Regions from separate parts of the Cupriavidus sp. 05N38 genome, predicted to be linked through region 2. Evidence: riboswitches for the same ligand, from Rfam matches in the RefSeq annotation. Region 2 holds a riboswitch; the other holds the start of a gene.
The links. A riboswitch is a leader RNA that binds a small molecule or an ion and turns the genes downstream of it on or off. The one in region 2 is predicted to bind S-adenosylmethionine.
Positions count from the first base shown of each region.

Region 1 (5,043 bases), on a different contig from region 2:
CGGCGAAAAACGGGATGGGGCAGTCACAAATCGCCAAAATCCTGAATGCCCGGTCGGTTCCGCCATTTTCAAATCATGGAAACGGCTGGCATTCAAGCTATATTCAGAAGATTCTCACTTCGCCTGCATTATATGGGGAGTTTCAACCGGCAGTTTTTGAAGGTGGGAAGGCTGTACCCCACGGCGATCCGGTTGTGGACTATTATCCGGCGCTTATTTCGAAGCAAGATTTCTACTTCTTGCAAAGTCTTCGATCGCAAAACGCTTTCGGCGGAGGTAAGGCTAGGAAGGGCGCTGATGTACCGAATCTATTAAGCGGCGTGGTTAAGTGTGGGTACTGCAATAGTACGATGGTTCTGGCGGGAGCGGCTGCGAAACGAGTCAAGAATGACGATGGAAGTGAAACCAAGAGACCGTCAAAGAAAGTGCTTGTATGTGACGGTGCGCGACGTGGATTAGGCTGCTATGCCGTCCAGTGGGGTTATAAGGAATTCGAAACTAGTTTCTTGTCATTCTGTCGCGGGCTTGAATTGGGGCAGATTTTGGCAGTTGCAGAACCTGCGAAAGCGAAGGACCGTGCACTTTCGATTGAGGAGCAATTGCAGGCTGTGAAGGCAGAAATTGAGGAAAATCGCCACCAATCGAAAAATCTAACCGATGCCATCGCCGTTGGGAAGGCACCTGCCGTTATCCTTGATAGGATTCGTATCTTGGAAGATGAATTAGATCGGCTGAATGAATCGGAAAAGAAACTTGATGCGGAACTGAATATCATCGCAGACGCGAAACGCGATTTTGAGTTGGCCGGTGAAACGATCCGTGATTTAATTTCCCGGATGGAATCATTGGATGGCGAAGCCTTGTTTGCTGTTCGTGTTGCGCTGGCTGCACAAATTAGGCGAGTGATTGAAGTCGTGAAAGTATATCCGGCAGGTAGCCTAAAGACACCGGAACAGATCGAACGTATAAGGGCGGGGCTGATCGAAAGTGGGTTTGATGAAGCGAGTATCGAAAGTCACATGCTGACGTATCAAACCTCTCCCAGAAAGCAAGGGAGAGGGGGGCGGGGACGTTATGCATCGCGCAGGGATATAGACAGGCATTTCCTGATCCAAACCAAGAAAGGCGGGTACAGTGTCGTTAGTCCAACCTTCGATGATCCTTCAGTAGCAGTCATTGAATTGGGAACGTGGGACTGATATTGGTAGCGGCGGTATCGGGACATCGCAGCCTGACCATGTTGAAACGGTACTACCATCCGTCTGCTGCCGATCTGGCGAAGACGATAGGTTGACCGGACAGGGCATCCATGACTGAAGGCCATCTGGAAGTCGATCTCCTTCCAGATCAACCGGGCTGTCCGGGCTAATATTGGGGTACCGAATATCCATAGGCTACCCCAATGATCAGATGCCTTCCGTATGAACCAGTGCCAGACGATCAGGTGATATGGCACTACACGGATTTTTCGAAGTTCTTCGGCATGCTGGAAAGCAAGCAACTGCACTTCACGACTGCCTTGGAATTGCGCAAGAAGGAGCCGTATGAACTGCGGGTTCCGGTGTCCCGTGTAGCTGGTGTTATCGCCGAGACGACGCGGCAGCTAGATTCGATCACCGGCCTCGAACCAGATGTCCGTGCCCGCATACTGGCTGACGTTGCCGACGATACCAAGCACCTACACCACTTCGCAGTCAGTTGCTGGCATAGAAGCGACATGGAATCCTATGCGATGTGGAAGGCGTTCACCAACGGCAACGATGGGATAGCCATCAAGACAACCGTTGGGCGGCTGAAGCAGGCATTGCGGGCATGCCATGACCAACTTTTCCACGACGGCAATGTCCGATACATTGACTACAGCCGCGACGACTTCCAGCCTAATGGCTATAGCAGTGGGTTCGAACACCTCTTCCATAAGGCGCGGTTCTACGAACACGAACGAGAGTATCGGTTGGTAGTTGGTCTCAAACTGCCGGTTGGCAAGACCTTCAACAGCTATAAGGAAATGCTGGAAGACCCAATCACGGACGGTTCGCGACGCGTAGACATCGACATTGCTGAACTGATCGAAGGCATCGTCGTCTGCCCATATGCGGCAGGTTGGTTCAAGCCGACCGTCGAAGCGTATCTAGGGCGCTCATATCCAGCGATAAATGTGACACATTCGGCTGTTTTGAGTTATCCCGGCGTGGCTTGACAGCAGTATTCTGCCTTGATAGGATCACTTCGCCCCGATTTGAAGATCAGCTTGCGGGGGCGTTAAAAATGCAGCTAAAGCGTGGGAGACCCGTTTAGCTTTTTGCAAGCTGAACGGGTTTTTTCGTTTTACGTCGCGGAGTTATGACTACTTGCAGCGCGACTCACAAATGCTTGCTAAAGGGTCGCCATGCCTCTCTACCCCGAAGGCCGGTGATCGCCGGAATCATCGGGGCACGGAGATGCAAATGGCACAGCCGATATTGGGTGTTCTGCCTTCCTTGGACAGACTGTTCGAGAACTTCCAGTTCCAACGGGATACGCCGCCACCAGACCACGTCCTGCTAACCGGACTGCCCGGCACTGTCCGCACCAGTTCCTTCCTCTTCACCAAGCCACGTAATGAAGTGCGGGATGCCGTAGCTGCGCGCTGCACGAACGGTGCCATTGGCGGATTTCGTGTGATCCGTTCGGCGCACTGGATGAAGCAAAGTCTGCTTCCGGTGTACGCATACGACCTGCCGCACATCGCCAGTTTCCTCGTTGCCCTTGTTCCATATGCCGAGCATGGGCGGTTCGAAAACCGTGTGGGAGACTGATCATGAAACCTCGTTTCTCCGACTATCCCATCGGCAAGCTGCTTCTGGACGTGATGGCCCGGTCAGGATTGGCCCCGAAGGATTTCTTTGCTGAACTTGGCTATTCAAATTTCAGCAAGGTCATGGCATCCCTTGATGGCTGGCTTGAGTGGGGTGAAGGCAACGCGTTGCTGCTGGATAGGATTCAAGCCAGCCGGTTCGCCGTGGGCAGTGACCAACTCGCTGTGGTGATGGCCGCCAACGATGTACAGATGCAGCAAAGGCGTGCGGACGAAGCCAAACGTGAGGAAGATGAAGTAAGGAAATGCTTCCACCCTTTCATCGAAGTGATCCCTGAACTTTCCCGCCCGACCCAGATAACCCTGTATTGCGTCACAGGTGGAAACGGTCGCTTCAACACCCGCCTGCCAGACGATATATCGACATGGTCTTGGGAAGATCAACTGACCTACGTGAAAAAGATCGTGAAGGAGAACTTCGCAAAACACGAAGGCCGAACGTTCTTCAGGGGTCTTATCAAGGGCTACCTGTACCATCCCACATTCGATGATGAACCAATCCGGCTGACCATCACTGGTGATGTTGATACATCGGACAAGCCTGATGCAAATACCGGGTGTACCTATCTCATGATGAACAAACATTGCCTATTTTTTGAGCAGGGCACCGGAAGTCCATCAAAAAAATGATCTTGTGCGTCTAGTCCCGATGCGGAAGAACTTCCGGTCCTCGATGATAGAAACGCGGAACCCGATGCCGTTCTCGGTGCGTAGCCAGATGCCGTCAGGCTGGACCTTGTGAGGAACCAAGCCGCTGTCGCGGATGTGGGCTTCAAGGGCGTCGATGGCGATGTCGGATTCAGCGAAGATTTTCGTCAAATAGGTTCTCCATCCGTAGACTCCGCTGGTCTTGGTTGAACGACCGGGACGACATCCGGCGTACTGTCGTCCCGCTATGACAGCCTCGTGGGCTTAGTCGTTAGCCGGTCCGATGAACTTCTTGCCGAACGTAGTCAGATGCACATCTTTGCCAAGGTTGTACTTCCGCGACTCTGCCGGGTGAATACCATCGAATTCGTCAACTTGGATGATGCCGTCGATGTCCGTGTAGTTCCAGTTTGCATTCATGCCCTTCGCGGTCGTGCTGGCCTCATATTCGCAGCCATCACATGAACGCTTGTCCGTCAGCGTGATGCGTTCGCTGCCATCCTTGATGGTGCCGATGACGTGTGCGTTCGCTGCCGTCGCGCCAGCAGCCAGCAACAAACCAATAATCAATTGAGCTTTCATAGACTTCTCCGGTTGTCAGTGGTCGAATAATGAAGAACCGCCGATGAACGGCGGTCGGGTCTAGTCTTGGAACGGCGTCACATCGTGGACAGGGCTTGGATGCGGGCTTCGGTCGTCTTCAGAAGACAGGCCGCATCACCGCAGGCATTGCGTTGCTGCTTGATCCATGCCACCTGATCGGCCTTGGCCGCACTTGGATCGGCGGATTTCGACTTGGCGGCGGCGTATGCGGCTGCAAGGCGCCGGTCAGCGTCGGCGGTTTCCGGGGTCGAACAGATCAGCTTCTCGATCTTGGACGACGCCTTCCCGCAGTCAAAGCTGGCTGCAATTGCGGGCGTCGATGCTTCCGGCTGTGCTGTCGGTGCCTGCGGTGCCGGTTGCGGTGCTGCCGCTGCTGTTGCTGGTGCAGTTTCGACAGCGGACTTCCCTTCGGACTGAGGTACCGGCGACGGTGCCGCCTCAGCCGATGCCTTCAGAACGCTGGCGATACCCTGTGGCAGCGGGCACTGCCTGTTCAAGCTGTCCGACAGAGCAATGAAATTGGGGTACTTGTCCGGGTCCAGAGTTTTCGTTTGAACGATGTAGCCGATGCGCTGGAAATCGTCTTGGTTGAAAACCTGTTCGAACTGGTCCAGCCTGCACCGGCAAAGATCAAGATTCGACTGTTTGCCGCATTCCTGAGCAACGGCGTCCTTGTACGCCTTGTCCCACTTCACATCGTTCCGTTTTGATGCCGAGACATCGGCGACCGTGTATGCCAACGCACCATACGCTGCGCCATACATACGAAAGTTACTTGATGCTTCTTTGGCATTCACAAAGGTGATTTCAACAAGCGGCCCGTTCTTCCTTTCCTCTTTGTCTGCCGGGACCGATACCCTGTAGGCAATTTCTTCGTTGAACGCCGGTCCAGTCTTGCGGATGGCCTCAGCAAAAATCCCGTTCAGCCCACCATC
Region 1 is NZ_JBFTNF010000016.1:79,279-84,321, forward strand. Features, by position in the region: gene AC1DK4_RS14410 (recombinase family protein) at 1-1,199, shown strand, start outside; gene AC1DK4_RS14415 (DUF2971 domain-containing protein) at 1,430-2,200, shown strand; SAM riboswitch at 2,222-2,295, shown strand; gene AC1DK4_RS14420 (hypothetical protein) at 2,448-2,798, shown strand; gene AC1DK4_RS14425 (hypothetical protein) at 2,801-3,487, shown strand; gene AC1DK4_RS14430 (hypothetical protein) at 3,476-3,676, opposite strand; gene AC1DK4_RS14435 (hypothetical protein) at 3,770-4,087, opposite strand; gene AC1DK4_RS14440 (lysozyme inhibitor LprI family protein) at 4,165-5,043, opposite strand, start outside.
Region 1: linked by a shared signal. The riboswitch ahead of AC1DK4_RS14420 (hypothetical protein) and the one ahead of AC1DK4_RS19440 (DUF3293 domain-containing protein) in region 2 are both predicted to bind S-adenosylmethionine.

Region 2 (5,043 bases):
GCGTCATGCGGCGTGCGGGCGGTCTGTTGCTCCAGCGGCGGCACCAGCCGCAGCGATCCGCTGTCGCGGCTGACCTGGGTGATGGTGACGGTAGCCAGGAAGCCCGCGAGCGCGGACGCATTGTCGGGATTGCCGTCAGAGGCACGGCGCACGATGGCGGATACCTTGAACCCCTTGTAGATCGCATTGTTCTGAGACATGATGATCTCCTTTCTCCGTTGAGCATACGCCGCTTGCACGGATAAGTACGATTTAGTTTGGGGCGCGCGGCGTGGCGCCGTGGTGCCTCGCGGGCTTGCCCCGCTTCCCGCACCGCTTCCCGCACCGTTGCCCGCCCGCTCTCGCTGCCCTACTCCAGCCTGAACTGCCCCACCACGCCCGCGAGCCCGCCGGCCTGCGCCTGCAGCGCGGCGGCCGCGGCGGTGGACTCCTCCACCAGCGCGGCGTTCTGCTGCACCATCTGGTCCAGCTGGCTCATCGCGCGGTTGACTTCCTGGATGCCGCGCGTCTGCTCGGCCGCGGCGCTGGTGATCGCGGAGACGATGCCGGTCACCTTGCTCACATTGCCCACGATCTCGCTCATGGTGTCGCCGGCGCGGCGCACCTGGCCCGAGCCGGAGCTCACGCTGCCCACGGTCGACTCGATCAGGGTCTTGATCTCCTTGGCGGCCTGGGAGCTGCGCTGCGCGAGCGCGCGCACTTCGCCGGCCACGACCGCGAAGCCGCGGCCTTGCTCGCCCGCGCGCGCCGCTTCCACCGCCGCATTGAGCGCGAGGATATTGGTCTGGAAGGCAATGCCTTCGATCACGCCGATGATGTCGGAGACCTTCACCGCCGCGTGCTCGATCTCGCCCATGGTGCGGATCGCGTCGCTGAGCGCGGTGCCGCCGCTGGCCGCCACGCGCGAAGCGGCAATGGCGGATTCGTCGGCCTGGTGCGCGGAGCTGGCGGACTGCCCCACGGTGGCGGTGATCTCCTCCATCGAGGCCGCGGTCTGCTGGAGGCTGGCGGCAGCGCCCTCGGTGCGGCGGGACAGGTCGACGTTGCCGGCGGCGATCTCGTCGGCGGCGGCGCGCACGGATTCGCTGGCGTCGCGGATCTGGCGCATCACGCCGACCAGCTTGTCGGCGAAGGCGTTGAACGCGCGTGCGATCTGCGCGACTTCATCGCTGCCGTCGGCAGGCAGGCGCTGCGTGAGGTCGCCGTCGCCGGAGCCGATGGCGCTCATGGCGTCGCGGATCTGCGAAAGCCGGCGAAACGAAACTGCGGTCACGCCGGCCACGATGGCGGCGGCCACGCAGGCAATCACCAGCAGTGCCAGCAGCGATGCCATCAGCACGGAACGCATGCCGGCGGTCGCCTCGGCCTTGTCGAGTGCGATCACGGCGATCCAGTCGGTGCCGGCAATCTCGCGCGCGCGCAGCAGCTTGGGCTTGCCGGCCACCTCCACTTGCATCGGCGTGGTAGCGCCCAGCAGCGGGGCGAGCTTGTCGGCGTCCAGCGCGGGCACCAGCTCGGCGATGGGTTTGAGCGTGAGCTTGTCATCGCGGTGCGCGACGATCTGCCCGCCCTTCGTCACCAGGATGCCGAAGCTGTCCGGCGTGGGGTGGATGGACCTGACGTTGGCGATCACGCTGTCCATCGCCACGTCGCCGCCCACCACGCCTTTCACGCTGCCATCGCGCACGATGGGCGCGGCAAACGTCACCACCAGCTTGCCGCTGCTGGCGGCCACGTAGGGCGGCGTCACGATCGGCTTGCCCGCGGCCACGGCCTGCTTGTACCAGGGCCGCGCGGTCGGGTCGTAGTCGGGCTTGAGGCCGCTCGCATCCGAGAAGCGATGGCTCTTGTCGGGGAAGCCCACGTACACCTTGATGAAGCCGCCCGCGTCGGACACCTGCCTGAGCGCGGGAATGGGATCGGGCTGCAGCGCGGCGTCCTGCAGCGAGCTGATCATCTGCGTATGGCTGGCGACCCAGTCCGCAATGGCGTCGGTGTGGCCGGTCTGCACGGCGGCGAGATTGTTGTCGATGGCATCGGCGTTATACGCGCTGGCCACGACATGGTTGAGAACGGCGTTGACGGCTAGCGCCGCCACGACGATGGCCACGGATAGGGCCACGATGCGTGCGCGGAGGGAGGAAAGCATGTGATGGATTCTTCTCTGGTTGGCCCGGGTGGGGCAAGGGGGCTGCCGTGGCTATTACGGTAGGGATGTGGCGGACTTGAGCGCATTGCAGGGACGCACCACGCCGGTGCCAAAACGCGTTCGGAATGCCGGATAAACGGCGGTTTTCGCGGTCGGATTCCCGAACGCGCGGGGTTTGTCCGGCTGCCTCTGCGCGCGCCACCCCGAAAGACATGGCGCGTCTCTTCGCGGGTCCGCTTCGCGTTGCTGCCCGCGCGCTTCGCACCTCGCGCAACCGGCCGGGCGCCCTTGACACCCCCGGGGCCCGCATGTTTCAATCCGTCCCACATTCTGATTTGGGTCGACGCCCATGCCAACCTGCCTTCCCGGGCAAGGTGGATCGCGAGAGCGGATGTGGCTCCTGGAGGAGCAAGCAAGCGGGCAATGCGTCGACCCTCCTTTCACGGAGGGTTTTTTGCTTTCTGGCGCCGGCAATTCAAGTATCGATCCGAAGATCATCCAGGCTTACCGGGAGACGCACTATCACGTCCGCGGCGCGACGCCACTCACGCTGAACGTGGGCGAACCCAATCCTGCGCTGGCCGCGCTGCATGCGGCGGCGGGCGTGGACTGCAGCGCGTTCATCACCGCGTGGAACCCCTTTAGCCAGCAGGAAGACGATCCCGCCGCCAATGCGGTTCGCCAGCAGGCGCTGGTGCGCGAACTGACGCAACTGGGCCTGCGCTGCATCGACGGCATAGGCCAGCATCCGACCAACGGCTGGGATGGCGAGGAGAGCTTCCTGGTGCCCGGCCTGTCACTGGATGCGGCCAGGGCGCTCGGGGCGCGGTACGGGCAGAATGCCGTCGTCTGGAGCGGTGCCGATGCCGTGCCGCAACTGATCCTGTTGCGATAGCGCCCGCGCCGCCTGTGCGGGCTTGCGCCGCGGCGCTGGCGAGTGAATTCGATCTGCGCCCGCAAGGCATCATCGAGACGCCGGATCCGCTGCGCCCGATCTACTATCCAACTGCGGCGTACGGCCATTTCGGGCGCGAAGACCTGAGCCTGCCGTGGGAAGCCGTGACTGAACAAAACAAGTCTGAACAAAGCAAGTCTGAACAAAGGAATCTGCATGAACTCGCCTGATTGGATGCATCCCGTGATGCCCGGCACTGCGGCCAACGTTTCCGCACCAAGCCGCTTTCGCGGCTGCCTGCTCGGCGGTGCCGTCGGCGATGCGCTCGGCGCGCCGGTGGAATTCATGTCGCGCGAGGAGATCGTGGAGGAATTCGGGCCGCAGGGCATCACCGGCTACGCCCGCGCCTACGGTGGCTTCGGCACCATCACCGACGACACGCAGATGACGCTGTTTACCGCCGAAGGTTTGCTGCGCGCCTGGGTGCGCGGCAGCGGGCGTGGCGTCGGCAGCTATACCGGGGTGACGGCGCGCGCCTACCTGCGCTGGCTGCAGACGCAGGGCATGCAGCCCGCCGCGACGATCAGCATGGGCGGCGCGCCGGGCTGGCTGTTCCAGCACAAGGCCCTGCACAGCCGCCGCGCGCCGGGCAACACCTGCCTTGCCGCGCTGGCTGCGATGAACAGCCTCGGCGAGCCCGCGCGCAACCACAGCAAGGGCTGCGGCGGCGTGATGCGCGTGGCGCCCGCGGGCCTCTTTGTCTGGCGGCGTTCCCAGCTGCGCTCCCCCGAGCAGGCATTCGAGCTCGGCACCAAGCTGGCCGCCCTGACCCACGGCCACCCGACCGGGTCGCTCACCGGTGGCGTGCTCGCCGCGATGATCGGCGAACTGGCGGGCGGCGCGACGCTGGCCGCCGCGCTGGACGCGGCCAAGGCCTGCCTCGCCACGCATCCCGATCACGAGGAAACGCTGCAAGCCATCGAACAGGCCGAGGCGCTCGCCGCCGCCGGCGCCGCACATGACGACGCCATCGCCGCGCTTGGCGAAGGCTGGGTCGCGGAAGAAGCGCTGGCCATCTCGATCTATTGCGCGCTGGTCGCGCGGGATTTCCGCCATGGCGTGGTGCTCGCGGTGAACCATGACGGCGACTCGGATTCCACCGGCGCGATCACCGGCAACCTGCTGGGTGCGTTGCTGGGCGAGGAGGCGATTCCCCCGCATTGGCTCGAGCCCCTGGAGCTGCGCGAAGTGATCGCCGAGATCGCCGAAGACCTGTGCGCGTTTCCCACCTGGGATATCGGCATCGATTCGAAGGATGAGAAGCTGGTGCAGCGGATTTCGACGAAGTATCCTGCCTCCTGACCGCACCATTCCGGACCACGCATGCAGCAAGAGAAGGAACTCCGCTCCGCAAAGCGCAAGGCGCTCGCGCTGCTGTTGCTCGCCTTCGCCGTCTTCGTCGCCACGGTATTGCTGCCGCATGGCTTTCTGACCGACTGGGTGCGCGCGGCGGCGGAAGCCGCCATGGTGGGTGGCCTGGCGGACTGGTTCGCGGTGGCTGCGCTGTTCCATCGCATCCCGCTGCCGGGGCTGGCCGGGCATACCAATATCATCATCCGCAAGAAGGACGATATCGCCGACGGCCTTGCCACCTTCGTCAGGGACAAGTTCCTCGACGTGCCATCCATCGTCGCGCTGATCGGCAAGCACGACCCCGCGCAGGTGGTGGCGCAGTGGCTGGCGTCGCCGGCCAATACGCGGGAGATCGGCGATGTGGTGGCCAGGGCGGCCGGCACGCTCCTCGATGTGATGGACGAGAAGAACATCCAGGACCTGATCCGCAACGCCGCGCACACCATGATCGGCAAGGTGGACCTGTCCCGCTCGGCCGCCACCATCCTCGAGAGCCTGACCGAGAACGGACGCCACCAGGCGCTGCTGGACGAATCGCTCGCGCAGCTGATCGCCCTGCTGAACGAGCCGGCCACGCGGGCCTTTA
Region 2 is NZ_JBFTNF010000026.1:32,787-37,829, forward strand. Features, by position in the region: gene AC1DK4_RS19430 (GTP cyclohydrolase) at 1-200, opposite strand, end outside; gene AC1DK4_RS19435 (methyl-accepting chemotaxis protein) at 350-2,149, opposite strand; SAM-I-IV-variant riboswitch at 2,470-2,575, shown strand; gene AC1DK4_RS19440 (DUF3293 domain-containing protein) at 2,541-3,044, shown strand; partial or broken gene AC1DK4_RS19445 (methionine adenosyltransferase domain-containing protein) at 3,071-3,274, shown strand; gene AC1DK4_RS19450 (ADP-ribosylglycohydrolase family protein) at 3,261-4,406, shown strand; gene AC1DK4_RS19455 (DUF445 domain-containing protein) at 4,428-5,043, shown strand, end outside.